2 linked regions of the Rhodospirillum rubrum ATCC 11170 genome follow. The protein of the gene in region 2 interacts with the protein of the main gene of each other region in a pairwise test. Links are inferred from orthologs where the notes say so. Each region holds a gene or a part of one and is shown on either strand. Other genes may lie near its edges.

Region 1 (10,095 bases), 860 kb from region 2 along the record:
CGCCGCGCCGCCGACCACATCCTCGGCGGTCAGGGCGGCCGCGCCCTTTTTATTGCCCGACATTTCGGCAAAGGAGCGCAAGCCGCGCGTCAGGGCGTTGCGCAGGCCGGCTTCATGGGTGCCGCCCTCGGGGGTTGGGATGGTGTTGACGTAGGAATTGAAGAACGGTTCGTCGTCCTCGGGCCAGCACAGCGCCCATTCCACCGTGCCCATGTCGTCGGGCAGATTGGCGGTGCCGGCGAAGGTGCGTCCGCCAACCAGCGGCCGGTTGGCCAGGGCGTGGCCCAGGTAATCCCCCAGCCCGTTGGGGAAGTGGAAGACATCCTCGGCCGGAACGCCGGCGTCATCGGGCAGCAGCTCGGGGGCGCAACTCCAGCGGATGCGCACGCCGCGAAACAGATAGGCCTTGGACCGGGCCATGCGATGGAGCAGGGCCGGTTTGAAACGGGCGCGCGGGCCGAAGATCTCGGCATCGGGATGGAACCGCACCTGGGTGCCCCGGCGATTGGGCGCCGGTCCGATCTTCTGCAAGGGACCAAGCGGCGCGCCCCGGCAGAAATCCTGGGCCCACAGCGTGCGGTCGCGGGCGACCTCGACGCGCAGGCTGTCGGACAGCGCATTGACCACCGAGATGCCGACTCCGTGCAAGCCGCCCGAAACCTTATAGGCGTCGCCGCCGAACTTGCCGCCGGAATGCAAGGTGGTCAGAATGACCTCGAGGGCGCTTTTGTCGGGGAAGCGCGGGTGCGGATCGATCGGGATGCCCCGGCCGTTGTCGCGCACGCAGACGGATCCATCGACGGCCAGATCGATATCGATGACCTGGGCATAGCCAGCCACCGCCTCGTCCATGGCGTTATCAAGGATTTCCGCCACCAGATGATGGAGGGCGCGTTCGTCGGTTCCGCCAATGTACATGCCGGGGCGCCGACGCACCGGTTCAAGCCCTTCCAGCACTTCGATGCTGCGGGCGGTATAGGCGTCGGCCGGTTGGGCCGCCGCCGCGTCTTGGAATAGGTCGGACATGGCGCCACTATAATCAGGCCGCTTCCAACGGCAAGGGCCTCCCGTTCGATGCCCCGGTGATAAAGCGTTCCGGCGCCGGTCATCCGACCCCGGCTTTTTTCGATTTTTCAGGAGTTCGCCGTTCATGAGTTGTACCGATGACGCCACCACTGGCGCTTGCCAAGTCGACCCCGGGGTGGAGGCTGGCGACGAACCGCGCGGCACGGTGTCGATCCGCACCATCGCCATGCCCGCCGATACCAACCCTTCGGGCGATATTTTCGGCGGCTGGCTGATGGCGCAGATGGATCTGGCCGGGGGAACCCACGCCCGCAAGGCGGCCGGCGGCCGGGTGGTGACGGTGGCGGTGAACGGCTTCTCGTTCCATCTGCCGGTGAAAGTCGGCGACGAGGTGACCTGCTATACCGAGATCATCAAGCGCGGCCGCACCAGTTTGACCCTGGATGTGCAGGCCTGGGTCTGCCGGCAGGACGGCGGCGCCAAGATCAAGGTGACCGAAGGCGTCTTCGTTTTCGTCGCCCTGGATGCCGAGGGGCGGGCCCGCCCCCTGCCGCCCGTCGTTTCCTCTCCCCGCTAACCTCCAGGGCCGCCCCCTCGGGCGCGGTAGCCGGTGGCGCACCCCGGAAATCCATGGGTTTCCGGGGAGTCGGGCCCGGGGAGGCGGGCTGCGGAAGGCGTTTGCGAAGGGGCTGGAAATATGGTTCCTTGCCGACCGGGTGATGGACCATCGACGACCCACGCCACGCTCGCCCGGCTATCACGGGGTGAAACCGGGTGGGTGAAACGCAATCCGAGGTGTTTTGATGATTCGTAAGGTTTTGGTGCTCGCGGCGTTGATCGGCGCTCCGCTTCTGATGCCGGGCGCCGCCTGGGCGGCCGAGAAATGCGACACGGTCGGCGTTTATGGGGCGATCGCCCTGGTGGTGTGTCCCCACGTCAACGACCCCCCGGCGCTTGAGCGGGCCGGACGCGAGGCCTGCGCCCCGATCAATGTGCGCGGGGTGTGCAACGCCTGGATCTGGAACAAGGCCGACCGCGCCGCCCGCGCCCTGCCGATGACCGATCGCCAGCTTGGCGCCGTCACCGCCCTGTGGGTCAATAAGCAAAACACCCTCAAGGTCTGCGCCCGCGATGGCTGCTATGGCGGCCAGACCCGGAAAACCGGCAAAAAATAGACGCCGATGACCGTGGATCTCGCCGCCCAATGCCTGGGAGAGGGGCCGCCGCTGGTGGTGCTCCACGGCCTGTTCGGATCGGCGCGCAATTGGGCGGGAATCGCCCGCCGGCTGGGCGATCGCTATCGGGTCCATGCGCTTGATCTGCGCAATCACGGCGAGTCGCCCTGGACCGAGGCCCTGGATTACCCGCTGATGGCCGGCGATGTGGCGGCCTATATCGAGCGCGAGATCGGCGACGGCCCCGCCCCGGTGGTGGTGGGCCATAGCATGGGCGGCAAGGTGGCGATGACCCTGGCCCTGCTTCACCCCGGGCGGGTTGGCGCCCTGGTGGTGGCCGATATCGCCCCGGTGGCCTATCGGCCGGGCCTGGACGCCTTCGCCGAGGCCATGCTGGCCGTGCCGCTGGCCGGACTCGCCCGCCGCTCCCAGGTCGAGGCCCTGCTTGCCGACAGCATCCCTTCCCCGGGCATCCGGCGTTTTCTGGCGCAAAATATCGTTGAGGACCCGGCGGGCGGCTTGCGTTGGCGCTTGAACCTCGAAGGTCTGCGCCGTGAAATGGCCACCCTGGCCGGCTTTCCGGCCTTTCCCGCCGATCGGACTTTCAGCGGGCGCACCCTGGTGGTGCGCGGCGCCCTGTCGGATTATGTCGGCGAGGCGGAGCGGCCGGCCTTTGAGCGGCTGTTTCCGGGCTATCGTCTGGCCACCCTCAAGGGCGCCGGCCATTGGCTGCATTCGGAAAAGCCCGAGGCCTTCGTCGATATCCTGCGCGGCTTTCTTGGCGCGCCCGCCGCCCCTTAAAACGCCCCCGGACCATCGGGGCGGCAGCCGGCTTCCATCATCAACACCATCCAGGGGCGCCAGCGCAGGCGGTCGTCGAAGCGCTGGCCGTTGGGGCCGGCGGGATCGCCCGGATCGGCGCTTACCCAGGGGGCGGGGATGGGGCCCGGCGAGGGGGTTAGCCCGGCATTGACGCGTTCGGCCAGCGAGTCGCCGTGCGGTTGGCCGGGAAAGGCCCTGCCATCGGCCAGGATGGCGCCGAAGCGATTCGGGCCGTGGCTGATCAGCACGAAAGCCGGTGTGGCATGGGGAAGCGGCGGCGCCGCGGCCGGCGGATTGAGCGCCAGGGTGCCGGCCGCCCGGGCGAAGGCCTGAGCGGCCGGCGCGCAATCAAGAGGCGGATAATCGCCAGCCCACGAGCGTCCGCCCAAAGCAGGGGCGGCGAAGGCGGGATCGATGGCATAGGACAGGCGCGCTCCCCAGCCGTCCACGGCATCGGCGCCGGCAAGGCCCAGCGACGCCCAGGGGACAAGACCGATCTTGCGGCACCAGGCGCCATCTTGCCGACCGTCGCCGCCCTCGCGGGCCGCCGGGCAGGGCAGGGCGCCATTGGTCAGAACGATGCGGGTCAGGGCCGCTTCGACCCGGTCGAAGGCCAGGGCGGTGCGCAGATCGGCCGTGCGCGCCCGCAGCGCGCCGACGGCGGCCAGCCCGCCCCCGGCCATCACCCCGAGCAAGGCCAAGGCCACGGCCATTTCCATCAGGGTGACTCCGCGACGGGCGGCGGAGCGCAGGGGCGAAAGCACGGCGGAGAGGGGGCGGCGCGGACCGGACGGCACCACCGGGAGTCAGTGGCGCAGCAGAATCAGAACAATCCCGACCGTGGCCGCGAGATTGAAGCCAACCATCCATTTCAAGACGGCCATATCCGTGTGGATCGGCGCGACTTCTCTTTGCAGTCCGGTCTGTGTCACCACCGACTCATGCAAGGCCGCCTCAAGCGCCACGGTATGGGCTAGCGCCTGATCCTCGGGAATACCCGAAGCTTTCAGGGTCTCAAGGTAAGTCAGGCGGTCGAAGGTGGTGGTGCTCATGGACAAAAAATCGCCCTGAGCCCTGGCGATGTCAAGACCGCCCCTTGCGCTCCTCTAAGGATCGCCAGGGCGGCGAACGGAAAAGGGACCCAGGATTTTCCTGCTACCGCTCTGTCTAATCGACTCTTAAGAAAAGTCTCCGCGTTAAAGGATTTTCTCTTATGCGGTTTTCTTCAGTGCCGTTTCGCCCACCGTTCATGCCAAAGGGCGGCCCCCCATCCGAGCAAGGCGACGATCACGGGAAGAACCACAAAGGCGAAAAGCTGAGTGTTGGTCATGACTTCAGCCCTTTCAGCACGAGGCGCGCCGACAAATGGAGGGCGAGCGCCGCCCCGATCCATAGAATGGCCCCAAGGACCAGGACCGCAAGGGGTACATGGACATCTCCCCCCGCGTTGTAGAAGACGGCGGCGATAGGAGCCAGAACACCCAGGGCGAAACAAGACGAGGCGGCGGTATTAAGTGCGGTCGCCGTCAGTTTGGTCTGCTCATTGGCGATCAAGCTCATAGGAGACCCATCAATCGAGGCTATCCCTTGTTTCTCACGCCTTCAGGGACCGGTCCGGGCGTGGTTGCCACCGCCTTAGGATGTAAAAAAGGACGGCGCTTTTCAAGACACCGTCCTTTTTCTTATCTGGTGCCGGATACAGGATTCGAACCCGTGACCCCCTGATTACAAATCAGGTGCTCTACCAACTGAGCTAATCCGGCGTCATGCCCGCCTGCGCCCTTCATAAACGCAAAGGGCGTGGGCGGGCAAGGGGGTGATCAGGGGCGCAGGCCGCGACCGCTGAGTTCGTAGAAGGTCACGGCGGCGGCGTTGGACACATTCAGGCTTTCAACGCCGCTATCCATCGCCAGTTTGACCAGCAGATCGCAGTGATCGCGCACCAACCGGCGCAGGCCGGCGCCCTCGCTGCCCAGCACGACGACGCAACGCTCGGGCAGGGCGGCCTCGGCCAGGGTGGTCTCGGCCGAGGCGTCGAGGCCGGCGCACCAGAAGCCGTGCTCCTTGAAGGTATCAAGGGCCTGGGACAGGTTGATGGCGCGGACCAGCGGCACGCGTTCCAGGGTGCCGCTGGCCGATTTGGCCAGGGTGCCGGTTTCCTCGGGCGAATGGCGGTCCTGGACGACGACGGCGCGGATGCCGAAGGCGGCGGCCGAGCGCAGGACGGCGCCGATGTTATGGGGGTCGGACACCTGATCGAGGATGGCGACCACCGAGGGACCGGGGATGCGGGCGATCTCCTCGACGGTGGGCTGGGACAGCGGCGCCACCTTGAGGGCCAGACCCTGGTGGACGGCGCCCGGCGGCACCACGGCTTCGATCGCCTCGCGGTCGGCGGGCTCGACCGTCGGCCCGCCCTTGGGCAGCCCCTCGGCGGCGCCGGCGAGGGCGAGCAAACGCAGGGCTTTGCGCTCGGGGTTCTGCAGGGCGGCCTCCACGGCGTGGCGACCAAACAGCCACAGACCGCCATCGCCGCGCCCTCCAGGGCGCTTGCCGCGGGCGGCGGGCTCGGGGCGGCGCGAGGCCCCATCGGCTTCGCCGCGCGGCGCGGGCGGACGGGGCGGGCGGGCGGTGGAGCCGGCACCGGCGGCGGGGCGGGGGAGGGGACGACCGGCCGGCGCCGCGGAGGACTCGGTCGAAGAGGGGGCGCGGGATGGGCGGCGCGGCGGGCGGGTCATGGCGGGCTCCGGGTCGCGGGGAGGGGAAAAGGGTGGGGAAGGTGCCCCATCGCAAGCCCCCTGTCTGCAAAGAAAGAACATCGGACACCACTTTATCATTGACACCGCGAGGCTGTTTCCATATTTCATGTCCTCCGCCGCCGGGGGCCGGATTAACGGGTCTTGCGGAGGGGTGGTCGAGTGGTTAAAGGCACCGGACTGTAAATCCGGCGGGGTAACCCTACGCTGGTTCGAATCCAGCCCCCTCCACCAACCGCTCCGTCCCCCGGTGGCGCGCCTGCGGGTGTAGCTCAATGGTAGAGCCCCAGCCTTCCAAGCTGGTTGTGTGGGTTCGATTCCCATCACCCGCTCCATTCCGTTCCAAGGCCCCTACGTTTAACGCCGCCCTCTCAGAAGCCGTTCGGTCGGGTCGGGCAACCGCAACCATAGAAGGTACGGGATCGAAGATGTCGAAAGAAAAGTTTGCGCGGACGAAGCCCCATTGCAACGTCGGAACGATTGGTCACGTTGACCATGGCAAGACGTCGCTGACGGCTGCGATCACGAAGGTTCTGGCCGAAGCGGGCGGGGCGACGTTCCAGGCCTACGACCAGATCGACAAGGCGCCGGAAGAGCGTGCGCGCGGCATCACGATTTCGACGGCGCACGTTGAGTACGAGACGGAAGCGCGTCACTACGCCCACGTCGACTGCCCGGGCCACGCCGACTATGTGAAGAACATGATCACCGGCGCGGCGCAGATGGACGGGGCGATCCTGGTGGTTTCGGCCGCCGACGGCCCGATGCCGCAGACCCGCGAGCACATTCTTCTGGCCCGTCAGGTCGGCGTTCCGGCCCTGGTGGTGTTCCTGAACAAGTGCGACATGGTCGACGACGAGGAGCTGCTTGAGCTGGTCGAGCTTGAGGTCCGCGAGTTGCTGACGAGCTACGACTTCCCCGGCGATGACATTCCCATCATCAAGGGCTCGGCTCTGGCCGCTCTGGAAGACAGCGACCAGAAGCTTGGTCACGATGCCATCCTCGAGCTGATGAAGGCGGTGGACGATTACATTCCGCAGCCCGAGCGCCCGAAGGACAAGCCGTTCCTGATGCCGATCGAAGACGTGTTCTCGATCTCGGGTCGTGGTACGGTGGTGACCGGTCGCGTCGAGCGCGGCATCGTCAAGGTTGGCGAGGAAATCGAGATCATCGGTATCCGCGACACCCAGAAGACGACCTGCACCGGCGTCGAGATGTTCCGCAAGCTGCTTGATCAGGGCGAGGCCGGCGACAACATCGGCGCGCTGCTGCGCGGCACCAAGCGTGATGACGTCGAGCGCGGTCAGGTTCTGGCCAAGCCGGGTTCGATCACCCCGCACACCAAGTTCAAGTGCGAGGCCTATATCCTGACGAAGGAAGAGGGTGGCCGTCACACGCCGTTCTTCTCCAACTATCGTCCGCAGTTCTATTTCCGCACGACCGACGTGACCGGGACGATCGAGCTGCCGGAAGGCACCGAGATGGTTATGCCCGGTGACAACATCGGCATGACGGTACAGCTGATCGCGCCGATTGCCATGGACGAGGGTCTGCGGTTCGCTATCCGCGAGGGTGGCCGTACCGTCGGTGCCGGCGTCGTCGCCAGCATCGTTCAGTAAGACGCCTAAGCCATCCAGCCAGTCCTTGTCGGGTCTGGCTGGATGGCGCGTGCCTTGGGGCTGGGCAACCGGGCGCGGCTAGCGGATGGATCAAGAAAGTCCTTGATCTCCTTGTGCCGAACAGGTATATGACCCAGCTCTCCCGGCCAAGACCGTCCGGGGGTTTTTTATCGGGGCCTGGCCCTGGTAGCGTGTGGAAGTCCTTTGGCTTCTTTAGGGTTTCGGGGGCGCTCATCGTCCCCGTGTTGGTTTCGGAAGTGGTGGCACTTTCGATGTTCCCAAGGCGCCTCGCGCCTTTGGAATGGACCACCCGGATGATCCATCCGGGTTTTCCGGCCGCTGGAGGGGTGTAGCTCAACTGGTAGAGCACCGGTCTCCAAAACCGGGGGTTACGGGTTCAAGTCCTGTCACCCCTGCCAACGGCCGTGACGTGCCGCCCGTGAATTCCGCCGGAGATCGCCTGTCGTGATCTCCGTCCGGTGCCGTCCTTCGGCGCCACGGCTTGCCAAGGGCAGGCCCTTTTCGGAACAATCGCCGATCCGGCGAAGTCCCGCAGTTTGGAAGGTCAGGATGCCGAGGACCAACCCAGGTCAATTCGTCCGCCAGGTCCGCCAGGAAATCGGCAAGGTGACCTGGCCGTCGCGCAAGGAAACCGTCATCTCGACGGTCATGGTTTTCATCATGGCCTCGCTGGCGGCTGTGTTTTTCCTGTTGGTCGACTGGATCCTGGCCGAGGGCGTTCAGTTCATCTTTGGTTTGGGAGGTTGAGCGCGTGACCGCCCGCTGGTACGTCATCCATGTCTATTCCGGTTTTGAAAACAAGGTCGCCCAGTCCATTCGGGAACAGGCGATCCAGAAAGGCATGGACTCGCGGATCGAGGAAGTTCTGGTCCCGACCGAGGAAATCGTCGAGGTCCGTCGCGGCGCCAAGGTGAACGCCGAGCGCAAGTTCTTCCCGGGCTATGTCCTGGTCAAGATGGACCTTTCGGACGAGACTTGGCATCTGGTGAAGAACACCGCCAAGGTCACCGGTTTTCTGGGCGGTCGCGGCCGCCCCTCGCCGATCAGCGACCGCGAGGCCGAGCGCATCTTGCATCAGGTGCAAGAGGGCATCGAGCGGCCCAAGCCTTCCATCACCTTCGACGTCGGCGAACAGGTCCGCGTCTGCGATGGTCCCTTCACCAGCTTCAACGGCATGGTCGAGGACGTCGACGAGGAGAAGGCCCGGCTCAAGGTCTCGGTTTCCATCTTCGGGCGCTCGACGCCGGTGGAACTGGAATATTCCCAGGTGGAGAAGGTCTGAACGGACCTTCGGACACGCCCCATTGGTCGCGGCGCTTCCCCGGGAGGCGCGCGGCGGCGATGGCGCAACGTGGGAGGCCCGCCCCTTAAAGTCCTTGGGGCGCCGTACCACGGCCTTCGGGCACCTCTAAACGTCAAGGACCGAGGTTATCATGGCAAAAAAGATCATCGGCTACATCAAGCTGCAGGTCCCGGCGGGGAAGGCCAATCCTTCGCCCCCGATCGGCCCGGCGCTTGGTCAGCGTGGCCTGAATATCATGGAGTTCTGCAAGGCGTTCAACGCCGCCACGCAGGGCTTGGAGCCCGGCATGCCGATTCCGGTGGTGATCACCGCTTACGGCGACCGGACCTTCACTTACATCACCAAGACTCCGCCGATGACGTACTTCCTCAAGAAGGCGGCTGGCATCGGCAAGGGCTCGACCACGCCGGGCAAGGGCTCGGCCGGAACGGTCACCATGGAGCAGGTGCGTGACATCGCCGAGAAGAAGATGCCCGACCTGAACTCCCCGACCATCGAGGCGGCGGTTCAGATGGTGGTCGGTTCCGCCCGTTCCATGGGCCTGCAGGTGGTGGAGTAAGACCATGGCGAAGGTTGGAAAGCGACTGAAGGCGGCCCACGAGGGTATCGACCGCGAGGCATTTTATGACTTGCCCCAGGCCGTGCATTTGATCCGTGAGCGGGCCACCGCCAAGTTCGATGAGAGCATCGAAGTGGCGATGAACCTGGGCGTCGATCCCCGTCACGCCGACCAGATGGTCCGTGGCGTCGTCGAGCTGCCCCACGGCACCGGTAAGACCATGCGCGTCGCCGTGTTCGCCAAGGGCGCCAAGGCCGAGGAAGCCAAGGCCGCCGGCGCCGATCTGGTCGGGGCCGACGAACTGGCCGCCGACATTCAGAACGGCACCATCGATTTCGATCGCTGCATCGCCACGCCCGACATGATGGGCGTCGTCGGTCGCCTCGGTAAGGTCCTGGGCCCGCGCGGCCTGATGCCGAACCCGAAGCTGGGCACCGTCACCATGGACGTCGCCACCGCGGTCAAGGCCGCCAAGGCCGGTCAGGTGCAGTTCCGCGTCGAGAAGTCCGGCATTGTTCATGCCGGCGTCGGTCGCGCGTCGTTCACCGAAGAGAAGCTCGTTGATAACGTGCGCGCCTTCGTCGACGCCATCAACAAGGCCAAGCCCACGGGCGCCAAGGGCACTTACCTCAAGAAGGTGTCGTTGAGCTCGACCATGGGCCCCGGCCTCAAGGTCAATCTCGGGACGATTTCGGGCGCCGCCTGATCTCCGGGATTGCCGCGTTAAGATTTTCGCATCCGCTCTTTCGGATGCGGGAGAGGGCGGGCCAGAAGGGGAAACCCCGATGGTTCGCCCAAACCTGTCCGAGACCGT
Region 2 (9,970 bases):
TTGAGGACCCGCCGGTCATCGATGCGCGGACCCCCGCGCGGCTTGTTCGGCAGCAAAGGCTCGATCACAGACCATTCGTATTCCGTATAGAGGCGCGAAGGGGCCGCTCTGTTCCCTGTGGGACAGATCAGCCTTTGTCGCGACCGTTCAGGAGTCCCAGATAGGCGCAGAACATGTCAGCCAGCGCATCGGCGTAAGCGGAGATTTCGGCGGGGGTGCGGGGCGCGCTCGAAAACTGCTTTCCCACGGAGGCCAGCGTCATGGTGATCAGATCGCCAGCCAAAGCCCGCGTGGACTCGGCGGCCTCCGGCAGCGCCTCGCGGAGAAACGTCTGGACCATGCGCTGTGCCGCCTCACGCGTTTGCCGCGCTTCGGGCGCATCACGATAAAGGGGGGCGGCATCGCTGAGCGCAAGGCGCGTCGCTGCCTCCTCACATTCCGAACGAATGAAAGCGTGAACCAGGGTACGCAGTCGCTCGGGCGGCGGTTTCTCCGCATTCCCCAGAGTGGTGTGCAGCATCTCGGATGTCTGCCGCCATTCGTCGCTCTGAAGGCGGAAGAGGATCGCCGCCTTGTTAGGGAAATACTGATAGAGCGATCCGACGCTGACTCCCGCTTTCTCGGCCACCCGGGCGGTGGTGAAACGATGAGCGCCGTCCCTGGTCAAAACCTGAGCCGCCGCCTCCAGGATGGCGGCAACCAGATCGTTTGAGCGGGCCTGACGGGGCTGTTTTCGCTGAGTAATCAGAGGTTTTCGATGATCGGTCATGGGGGTTGGCCAATGCGAATCGGAAACATGACGATTTAGTCGTATTTTTGATCCGGCGCAAGGATGCGTCGACCCTGGATCGGAGATCGACATGAACAATACCCTGACCACCCTCCCGCTTGCCCCTCTGTTGGAGCGCTTGTTCGAAGATGCGGCAGCGACGTCGCCGCTCGCCGATCCGGCTCTGGCAAACGTTTCCGCCGAAGAACTGGCGCGATTAATGCGAAGCAGGACCGACTATGCCGACTTCTACTCCCGGCTGAAGAATGCCCCCCTCGCCGTGTCGAAAGAGACCGGTCGGTTGCTGTACATCCTGGCGCGAAGCTGCGGGGCACGCAGCATCGTCGAGTTCGGCACCTCATTCGGCCTGTCGACCATGCATCTGGCCGCAGCGTTGCGTGACAATGGCGGCGGTCATCTGATCACCACTGAGTTTGAACCCTCCAAGGCGGCGCGGGCACAGGATAATCTGATCGCGGGCGGAGTGGCCGATCTGGTCGAGATCCGCGAAGGTGATGCGCTACGGACCCTGGCCGAGGGTCTGCCCGAGCGCATCGACCTGTTGTTTCTGGATGGTGCCAAAGCCCTCTATCCCGACATCCTGCGCTTGGTGGGAGGCCGTCTGCGGCCGGGGGCGATTATTGTCGCCGATAACGCCGATCACAGCCCAGACTATCTCTCCCTCGTGCGTGCTCCCGACCAGGGCTATGTGTCCACATCGATCGGAGCAGAAATCGAACTGTCTCAGCGGATCGGTTGAAACTGAATACCGTGCGATGACGGCACTGCGCGATCCCGCGCGATCGTGTCCCCGTCCGCCGGACGGAACACCTAGGCGATCTTCAGGATTTTGTGGACCTGGACGCATAGGCGATAGCCAAAGCGCAGGGCCGAGGCCGCCGCTTCGGCCAAGTTATCGTCTTCGCCCCGGCCGGGCCGCGCGGGTGTTCCATGGTCGTCGCGCGGCATGACGAACACCGGTACCCCGGGGGGCGGGCGGAACAGGCGTTCGGCCCGCCCGGGGTGCTGGGTGGACAGGGCGGGCAAGCCATCGGTGGGATCGGTTTCACCGGCGGCGATCACATATTTGAAGGCGTCGATCCTGGGCACCAACTGGGGATCGAGGGTGCGGGTCTTCGGACTGCAAACGATGCTGAGGCCGGGGCCGAAGGGCAGGTCGCGCCATAGCGTGCCATTGGTCTCGATCTGCACGCGCAGGCCCCGAGCCAGCAGGGCGCGGACCAGCGGGCCGACCTCCTGGCGCAGCGGCTCGCCGCCGGTCAGCACCACCAGATCACAAACCCGGGGACGGCGGCTGTCGATCACGGCCAGAAGCTCGGGCAAGGGTGGTTTCCAGGCCGAGGATTCGAAATCCGTGTCACACCACGCGCAGCGCAGATTGCAGCCGGCGGTGCGGACGAAGACGCTGGGTTGGCCGGAAAACGGCCCTTCGCCCTGCAAGGTGTAGAAAACTTCCTGGATCCACAGGCTTTCACCATCGCCGGGGTCGGGGCCGCGCGCAGGGTTCCGGCCGAACATGCTCAGGCCTCCTCCTCGACGAACAGCCTCGCGTAATCGGGGGGCGGGGCGGGGGCGCGGTCCAGGGCATGGGGGCGGCTTTCCGCCCGCCCGGCTTCGCTGACGCGGATGAAGCGGGCCTTGTCCTGAAGTTCGGCGATGCTCAGGGCGCCGCCATAGCTGACGCCCGAGCGTATCCCCCCGGCAAGCTGACCGATCAGCCGGGCCAGCGGACCCGAGGCCTCGAAGGTCGATTCCACCCCTTCGGCGACATAGGCGTCGAGATCCTCGGCGTTGATCTTCTCGCCGCGCAGGCGTTTGCGGGTCAGTCCGACGCCGAGGGTGACGAAGCCGGTGGTCGCCTTGCAGCGCCGCCCCTGGTGGTCGATGAAGACGGCGGCGCTTTCATCGGTTCCGGCCAGCAGGCTGCCCAGCATCACCGAGGCGGCGCCGACGGCCAGGGCCTTGACGATATCGCCCGAGAAGCGGATGCCGCCATCGGCGATCACCGGCACGTTCCGGGCGCGGGCGACGCCGACGCAATCGGCGATCGCCGTCATCTGCGGCACCCCGGCCCCGGCCACCCGCCGGGTGGTGCAGATGCCGCCCGGACCGATGCCGACCTTGATGGCATCGGCCCCGGCGGCGATCAGATCGGCCGTGCCCTCGGCGGTGGCAACATTGCCGCCGATGACATCAATTTGCGGATGGCGGCTTTTCAGCGCGGCGATGGTATCGAGGGCGTAATCGGCATGGCCATGGGCGATATCGACGACCAGGGCGTCGCAGCCCGCCGCCACCAAGCGGTCGGCGCGCTCCAGATCCTCGGGCTTGGCGCCGACGGCGGCGGCGGCGATTAGGGCGCCCCCGTCATCGACGGTTGCCCGCGCCGCGTCTTCGCCATCGACGGGCGCCGCCTTGACCAGGGCGACCTGACGTTCCTGATCCTCGATGGCGCACATGCGGTGAAGAACGCCCAGCCCGCCCAAGCGGCCCAGGGCGATCGCCATCGGCGCTTGCGTGCACCACGGCACATTGGCCGAGACCAGCGGCAAGGCCAAGGCGATGCGCCGGGAGAAGCGGCTGGCAAGGGTGATATCGGCGCGGCTGCGCGCCCGGGTCCGCCCGGGAACCAGCAGCACGTCGTCGAAGCTGAGGCCGCTGCGCAATCCCTCGATCATCGCGCTCACCCCGCCGCCCGTGACCGCGCCCCGACATAGCGCACCGGATCCTCCAGGCCGTTCTCGGCGAAGCCCTTCAAGCGCAGCAGGCAGGAATCACAGGTGCCGCAGGCCTCACCCTCGGCCGAGGGGTCGTAACAGCTGTGGGTGAGCGCGTAATCGACCCCCAGATCAAGGCCGCGCCGGATGATCTGGCCTTTGGTCAGGGCGATCAACGGCGTGTGGATCGTCAGAACCCCCGTTCCCTCGACGCCGCGTTTGGTCGCCAGATTGGCCATGGTCTGGAAGGCGCTGATATATTCGGGCCGGCAATCGGGATAGCCGCTGTAATCGAGGGCATTGACGCCGATGAACACGTCGTTGGCCTCCAGCACCTCGGCCCAGGCGAGGGCGAAGGACAAGAACACGGTGTTGCGGGCGGGCACATAGGTGACGGGGATGCCCGCGCCCATGGTTTCCAGCGACCGCTGCTTGGGAACGCCGATGCTGTCGGTCAGGGCCGAGCCGCCGAACTGGCGGAGATCGATGGTGGCGATGACATGGCGCTCCACCGCGAAGGCCTGGGTGACCCGGCGGGCGGCCTCGAGTTCCACGGCATGGCGCTGGCCGTAGCTGAAGCTAAGCGCGTTGACCGTGAAGCCCTCGGCCTGGGCGATGGCCAGGGTGGTGGTGGAATCAAGGCCACCGCTGACCAAGACGATGGCGCGGCGCTGCGTTGGGGAGTGGGGCATGGGGGGACTCCTTGGCGACAGAGAACGGAGGGAATTACGGAGCGTGGGAGGCGAGGGGGGAGGGCGGATAAAGCCGGGCGAGCAATTGGGTCAGGCTGTCGGCGACAAGGTCGGGGGCGGGAAGGATGATATCGGCGAAACGGGCGCCGTTGCCGGTGCGCACCATCGCCGTTCGCATTCCCAGGCGGGCGCCGGCCAGGATGTCATCGGGGGAATCGCCGACCATCAGGCAGTGTTCGGGATCGACGCCAAGGTGGGCGACGGCGCGCTCGACGAGCATCTGCTTGACCGGTACCGGCGAGGTGCTGGCGGGCAGATCGCCCAGGTCATCGGCCGTCCAGACGGCGCAAAAGGCGTCAAGCACGCCTTCACGGGCGAGCAAGGCGCGGGTGGCCGCGCTTCCCACCCAGGCGCTGACCAGGATAAGGCGCAGGCCATCGGCCCGGGCCCGGCGCAATCCCTGGGCGACGCCGGGGAAAAGCAGGCCGTGATCCATGTGGCGGCGCGGAATGTCATCGACGATGTCTAGGACCCGCTGGGTGCCGATCCACAGCTCGCCGGCGATGATCCGCTCCCAGGTTTCATAGCGCAGCAGGTCGGCCGCGCTTGGCGCCTCAAGGCCGGCGCGCTGATAAAGGCCGTTCATGAAGGCGAGGTACATGGCGCTGAAGTCGAGCGTCGTCCCGTCGCGATCAAGGATCATCGCCGCCAGCCCGTTCATCGTCCCGCCTCCCCCGAGCCGTCAAGCGTGGCGGCGACCACCGGCAGGCCCCTCTCGGCCGAGGGCGGTTCCCAGGGGAACAGCACCCAGTCATCGACGGTGATCGCCCAATGGTCGGGCGGTTCGGCGCAGGCGCGGTTGCGCGCCAGAACGGCGCTGATGATCCGTCGCGGCCGGACCGGGGCGAGGGCGGCGGCGACGGCGCGCAGGGTGCCGCCATCGCCGGCGATATCGTCGCAGACCACCACCACCTGGTCGGCATACAGCTCAAGGCCGGGGGCGACCCAGGCGATAGCGGGAGCCCCCCGGTGGGCGAACGGTCCGGCGGTCTGGTTGCGGATCACCGAAACGATGCCAAACCGCGGGGCGGCGAAGCGGTTGGCCAGGGCGGTGGCCAGCACCAGCCCGCCGCGCGCGATGCCCAGGATGGCGTCGGGCGTGGTCCCGGTCCGCCGCAGATCGGCTTCGAGACCGTCGATCCCGGCGCCGATTTGATCCCATCCCAAGGCGATCAACCGCCGCCGCGCCCATAACTCGCGATCGCCTGCCATATCGCCTCCCTTGCCGGACGATCTTCGCCCTAAAGAGCAATCTAAGATACGTAAATTTACCTAAGACAACCAATCAGGGAATACAATGGGAGGTGGCTTTTTTTAACAAAAATCGGCATGGGCGTTTTCCCGAGGCTTTGGCGTCGGGTCGGTCGCGAGCGGGGGGACGCAGAGGAAGGGACGCGCGTTTTTCAGCGCCGGTTCCCCACGGCCGGCTCGCCGGCCGCCGGGATGATCTCGATGGTCGCCGTCATGCCTGCCGCCAGTGCGACATCAAGAGGCACCTGATCGACGTGGATGCGGACCGGGATGCGCTGGGCGAGACGCACCCAGGAAAAGGTCGCCGCCACAGTGGGCAGGCCGAGAGGGCCGGGCGCGTCGTTGCCGTTCTCGATACCGTGACCGATGCTTTCGACATGGCCCGACACCGGCCGATCAAAGCCCATCAGCCTGATCCGCGCCGGACTGCCGACGCGGATTTGTCCGATCTTGGTCTCCTCAAAATAGCCGGTGATCCAGAATCGGGCGGCGTCGAGGACGGCGACCGTCGTCACGCCGGCTGTCGTGTAGTCGCCGGGCCGCAGCCGCAGATTGATCACATAGCCATCGACCGGCGAGCGCACGGTCGCGCGGGCGAGGTCGAGTTTGGCCAGATCGAGGGTGGCCAGCGCGGCCTGATAGGCGGCGCTGGCCACCGCCGCCGCTCCGCCCGCTTGCTGGACGGCTTCTTGTGATACAACATCGCGGAGTTGACCGTGCCGCCGCGCCGTCGCTTGACGAACGAGCATATCCTGGCGCTTTGCTTCGAGGTCGGCCTCCGCCACCGCCACCGCGAGCCGCAGCCGCTCGGGGTCGATCCCATAGAGAATGTCCCCGCGATGGACATATTGATTATCCCGAATGGGTACGGCGCTGACGGTGCCGGAGACTTCCGGGGCGATCCGCACGACATCGGCGCTCACCCGCCCGTCGCGTGTCCAGGGAGTCCGCTCGGAGCGGCTCCAGGCTTCCCACGCGATGAGGGTGGCGCCGGCGACGAGGCAAAGCGTCAGGGCATAGCGGCCGAGCAGGGAGAGAACAGGCTTCAAGGTCATAGTCCGATCGATGACAACTGCCGCACGAGCAGAGCGTAAATGAGGGCGAAGGTGGCGATCTCGACGAGCGGCCGCGACACGAAGAGGCGGGTAAGGCCGGCGACGGAGAGGAGGCGGATCACCGCGATGGTGGCGACGAGGGCGATGAGCGCGAGCCCCAGCAGCCCGGGAACAAGGACGCCGCCAAGAGTGAGATCAACGATCATGGGGTGGGAGTCCCGTCCGCCGTGTTGCTAGATCCGAGCGCGAATCGCAGGTCGAGGAGCAGATCGAGCACCCGCAAGCGGGTCTTGATCGCGCTGCCCGCGACCCTCGTCGTCACCGTGTCGATGCGCCGATCAAACTCGAGGGGATCGACCGGTCCCCTCGGGGCTTTGGCGCTGAAGCCTGCGGCGATCGCGCAAAGAAGGTCGTTCACTTCGTTGCCCACTTCGCCCTTGAGCTGCGGGATCGTCTTGCGCAGCTGACCAACGGCGTGCCCGAGGCGCAGATGGCGCAGCGTATCGTCGAGGAGGTCCCAATGGGTGTTCCGGGAGGCGCGCACTCTGGGCAGGAGCAGCGCCGTCCGATCGATCATCAGGCTCGTCCAGTGCGCTTCGTTGGGCGCCCCCCCGAGCGCCCGTCGGCTGACGTCCCTCCGACTTAAGTGAAGCAGCCGGGTGATCGCCGCATCGACTGGTATGGTCTGGAACAGGGACATGCTCACCATGCCGAATCCGATCGCCATAAAGACGGCGATGACGGTGTTGAGGGAGGCGGCGAAGTCGCCGGCATAGGCGGTGCCCAGGCCCGAGAGGATCGGAATGGTGAGGGTGATGCCAAGCGCCAGGAAGGTCGTTGGGGGACGGGCTTGCAGAGAGCCCGCGAACAGGAACGCCGGGGCGAGCACCGCGACAAGAACGGCGAAGTCCGTGACTTGGGGAAGGATGACGAAGTTGTAGGCGAGGCTGATCGCCACCCCATAGATCAAGCCGACCATATACTTGAGGACGTTGGGGACTGGCGCGTCGACATTGCCAAACAGGGTGCAGCATACGCCGAAAATCGAGACGGCCGTTCCGCCCTCCGGCCAGGCCGACCAGATCCAGAAGGCGCAACCGATCAGGATGCCAACGATGGCGCCCAAGGCGGCCCGGCCGGCCATCCAGGGATCACGATGATAGACATAGCCCTTCGCCCGCCGGGGCCCGTGGAGCGAGGCCCTCTCGCGCGGGCGGTCGGCGGTCGCGATGGTCTGCCCAAGCCGATCGCAGTCCCGAAGCAGACCGATCATCTCGGCCAGATGACCGGCGAGATTGGCGGCGAGCCTGTCGCCAGGCATCGCGGCGTCCGCGCCGAGGCGTTTCTGGATCAAGCGGGCGCGGGCGATCAGAGCGATCGCGCCGCCTTCCCGTTCGCCCAGATCGACAGAGGCGATCCAGGTTCCGACGGCGCCGAGCAGGTCGATCAGATCCTCGGGCGCCTGATAGCCCCCGGCGCCGAGACAGTGAATCCGCTCCTCGATCTCGGTTGCGAGCGGAAGGAGCCGGGCAAGCCGGTCATGGATCAGGCGCCGCTTCTCGCGACGCGGCGACGCTGTGGCCGCGTCATAGGGCAGATGCGTCGCAAGACCCTGCAGCGCGAGCAGGTCCACCGCGAGTTGGGTGCGGTCGTGACGGTTTTCCCCGCGCGTTCCGTTCAGCGCGTCCCCCGCCAGCCACCGGGCGTAGCGCAATGTTGCCGACAGCTTGCCGGTGAACTGGCCGGTCATGGGCTTTGGCAGGACGTAACGATGCGCCAGAACGGCGCAAAGAATGCCGATCGAGATCTCCTGGACCCGCGCCGAGGCCGTATCGAAGACCGCGCCTGGATCAAGAACGCTGGGGAACCCGATCAGGCTCGCCGTGTAACCGGCAAGAACGAAGGCATAGGCCCTTGGCGTGCGATCAAGCAGCGAGAAAAACAGGCAAAGACCGATCCAGCAGGCGAGAGCCGCGCTGCAGGCGATCGGATCGTTCACGACATTCGGAACGATTGCCACCGTCGCCACGGCACCGGCAATCGTCCCGGCCAAGCGATAGACCCCGCGGCTGAGCGACGCGCCGGCCGAGGTCTGCGAGACGATATAGACGGTGACGATGGCCCAGAACGGCTTGGGAAGGCCGATACGCAGCGCGATGTAGTAGGCCAGCATCGCCGCGGCGAAACTCTTCACCGAGAAGAGCGCCGCATCCGCGTCCGCCTTGGTGGCGGGGGCTCGTAAGAAATGCCAAACCGCGCCGGCTCTGGCGGTGTCGGTTCGCTCTGGGGATCTGTTGGCAGGAGGTGAGATGCTCATGCGAGCTATTATCACCGTCTTGCAAAAGTAGATAAATTCGGTATTCTGTCAAAAAATATCTAAAAGCTGCCAAACATGGTCCTCTCACGATCCGCCGTCGCTGTTTTCGACCCCGATCTCACGGATCGGCCGGCGGTCGCCCGTCAGCTCGACTTCGCCGACCACCAAGCGGAAGTGCCGATGCATGAGCATCGCAAAGGCCAGTTGATCCTCGCGCTGCATGGGGCGGTCACCTGCACGGCGGACAACGAGATCTGGATCGTGCCGCCCAACTGCGCAGTCTGGATACCGGGCGGGGTACCCCATAGCGCCCGGGCGACGGCGAATGCCCGGCTTACCTATCTCTTTGTGGAGCCGGGGGCGGCGAAGCTACCCGAGGAGTGTTGTACCCTGTCGATCTCGCCCATGATCCGGGAAATGGTCGACCGGTTGGCGCGCGAGCCTGCCGACTATCCTTCGCATGGCCATGCGGCCCGGCTGGCGAGGGTGGCTCTTGATGAACTGGTGGACATGCCGCGCGAGCGCTTCAACTTGCCTATCTCCGGCAATGCGAAGATCCGCGCGATAGCCGACGCTCTGACGGTCGACCCGTCCGACCGCAGCACCTTGGCCGAATGGGCCAAGCGCGTGGCGATGAGCGAGAGGTCGCTGGCCCGTTTGATGATCCGGGAGACGGGCTTGACCTTCGGACGCTGGCGGCAGCAATTGCACCTTGTCGTTGCGCTTCGCCAACTGGCCGGTGGGGCGTCGGTGCACACCGTTGCCGCCGAGCTGGGCTACGAGTCGGTCAACGCCTTCATCACGATGTTCAAGAAGGCGCTGGGGAGTACGCCCGCGCAGTATTTCGTAGAGCGCAGGGCGCTACCGCCTTCGATCCTAAAAGAAGGACGGCATGAGTGATGGTTTTGCGCCTCTCGCTCGATCGTCCCCGAGGGTCCGTTTCGCCGGCCTGATCACCGGGGTTAGCCAAAGCCCGATCCTGGAGGGCGAGACCGATCAGGTCCCGCGTGGCGTAAGCCACGCCCGACCCGTCAGGCGGACTCGTCGCCTGACGGGGGCTCGGCGGCGGGGGGCGGGGCGGGTTCCTC

What was found.
Region 1: the proteins of queC (region 2) and tuf interact in binary tests that used the Escherichia coli proteins (3 or more experiments, as listed by UniProt). The link is inferred for Rhodospirillum rubrum ATCC 11170 from one-to-one orthologs.

The regions. Positions count from the first base shown.
Region 1 is NC_007643.1:3,122,907-3,133,001, reverse strand. The notes cover bases 5,380-8,302. They hold tuf (elongation factor Tu), read left to right. Parts: upstream 5,380-6,207; coding sequence 6,208-7,398; downstream 7,399-8,302. Other genes in these bases: nusG (transcription termination/antitermination protein NusG), read left to right, coding at 8,171-8,302; secE (preprotein translocase subunit SecE), read left to right, coding at 7,969-8,166; rlmB (23S rRNA (guanosine(2251)-2'-O)-methyltransferase RlmB), read right to left, coding at 5,380-5,761. In the rest of the region: parE (DNA topoisomerase IV subunit B), read right to left, coding at 1-1,026; RRU_RS14005 (acyl-CoA thioesterase), read left to right, coding at 1,151-1,603; RRU_RS14000 (hypothetical protein), read left to right, coding at 1,830-2,201; RRU_RS13995 (alpha/beta fold hydrolase), read left to right, coding at 2,208-3,002; RRU_RS13990 (type II secretion system protein), read right to left, coding at 2,999-3,787; RRU_RS13985 (hypothetical protein), read right to left, coding at 3,830-4,075; RRU_RS13980 (hypothetical protein), read right to left, coding at 4,350-4,583; more of rlmB, read right to left, coding at 4,844-5,379; more of nusG, read left to right, coding at 8,303-8,701; rplK (50S ribosomal protein L11), read left to right, coding at 8,853-9,281; rplA (50S ribosomal protein L1), read left to right, coding at 9,286-9,987. UniProt on the Escherichia coli protein: GTP hydrolase that promotes the GTP-dependent binding of aminoacyl-tRNA to the A-site of ribosomes during protein biosynthesis. May play an important regulatory role in cell growth and in the bacterial response to nutrient deprivation.
Region 2 is NC_007643.1:2,259,874-2,269,843, reverse strand. What follows is about bases 2,337-5,134. They hold queC (7-cyano-7-deazaguanine synthase QueC), read right to left. Parts: upstream 4,200-5,134; coding sequence 3,474-4,199; downstream 2,337-3,473. Other genes in these bases: RRU_RS10135 (phosphoribosyltransferase domain-containing protein), read right to left, coding at 4,917-5,134; RRU_RS10140 (HAD family hydrolase), read right to left, coding at 4,234-4,920; RRU_RS10150 (IMP dehydrogenase), read right to left, coding at 2,337-3,468. Outside these bases: RRU_RS10170 (transposase), read right to left, coding at 1-128; RRU_RS10165 (TetR family transcriptional regulator), read right to left, coding at 128-862; RRU_RS10160 (O-methyltransferase), read left to right, coding at 861-1,529; RRU_RS10155 (7-carboxy-7-deazaguanine synthase QueE), read right to left, coding at 1,601-2,308; more of RRU_RS10150, read right to left, coding at 2,311-2,336; more of RRU_RS10135, read right to left, coding at 5,135-5,471; RRU_RS10130 (efflux RND transporter periplasmic adaptor subunit), read right to left, coding at 5,663-6,565; RRU_RS10125 (DUF1656 domain-containing protein), read right to left, coding at 6,562-6,771; RRU_RS10120 (FUSC family protein), read right to left, coding at 6,768-8,882; RRU_RS10115 (AraC family transcriptional regulator), read left to right, coding at 8,958-9,782; RRU_RS10110 (winged helix-turn-helix domain-containing protein), read right to left, coding at 9,914-9,970. UniProt on the Escherichia coli protein: Catalyzes the ATP-dependent conversion of 7-carboxy-7-deazaguanine (CDG) to 7-cyano-7-deazaguanine (preQ(0)).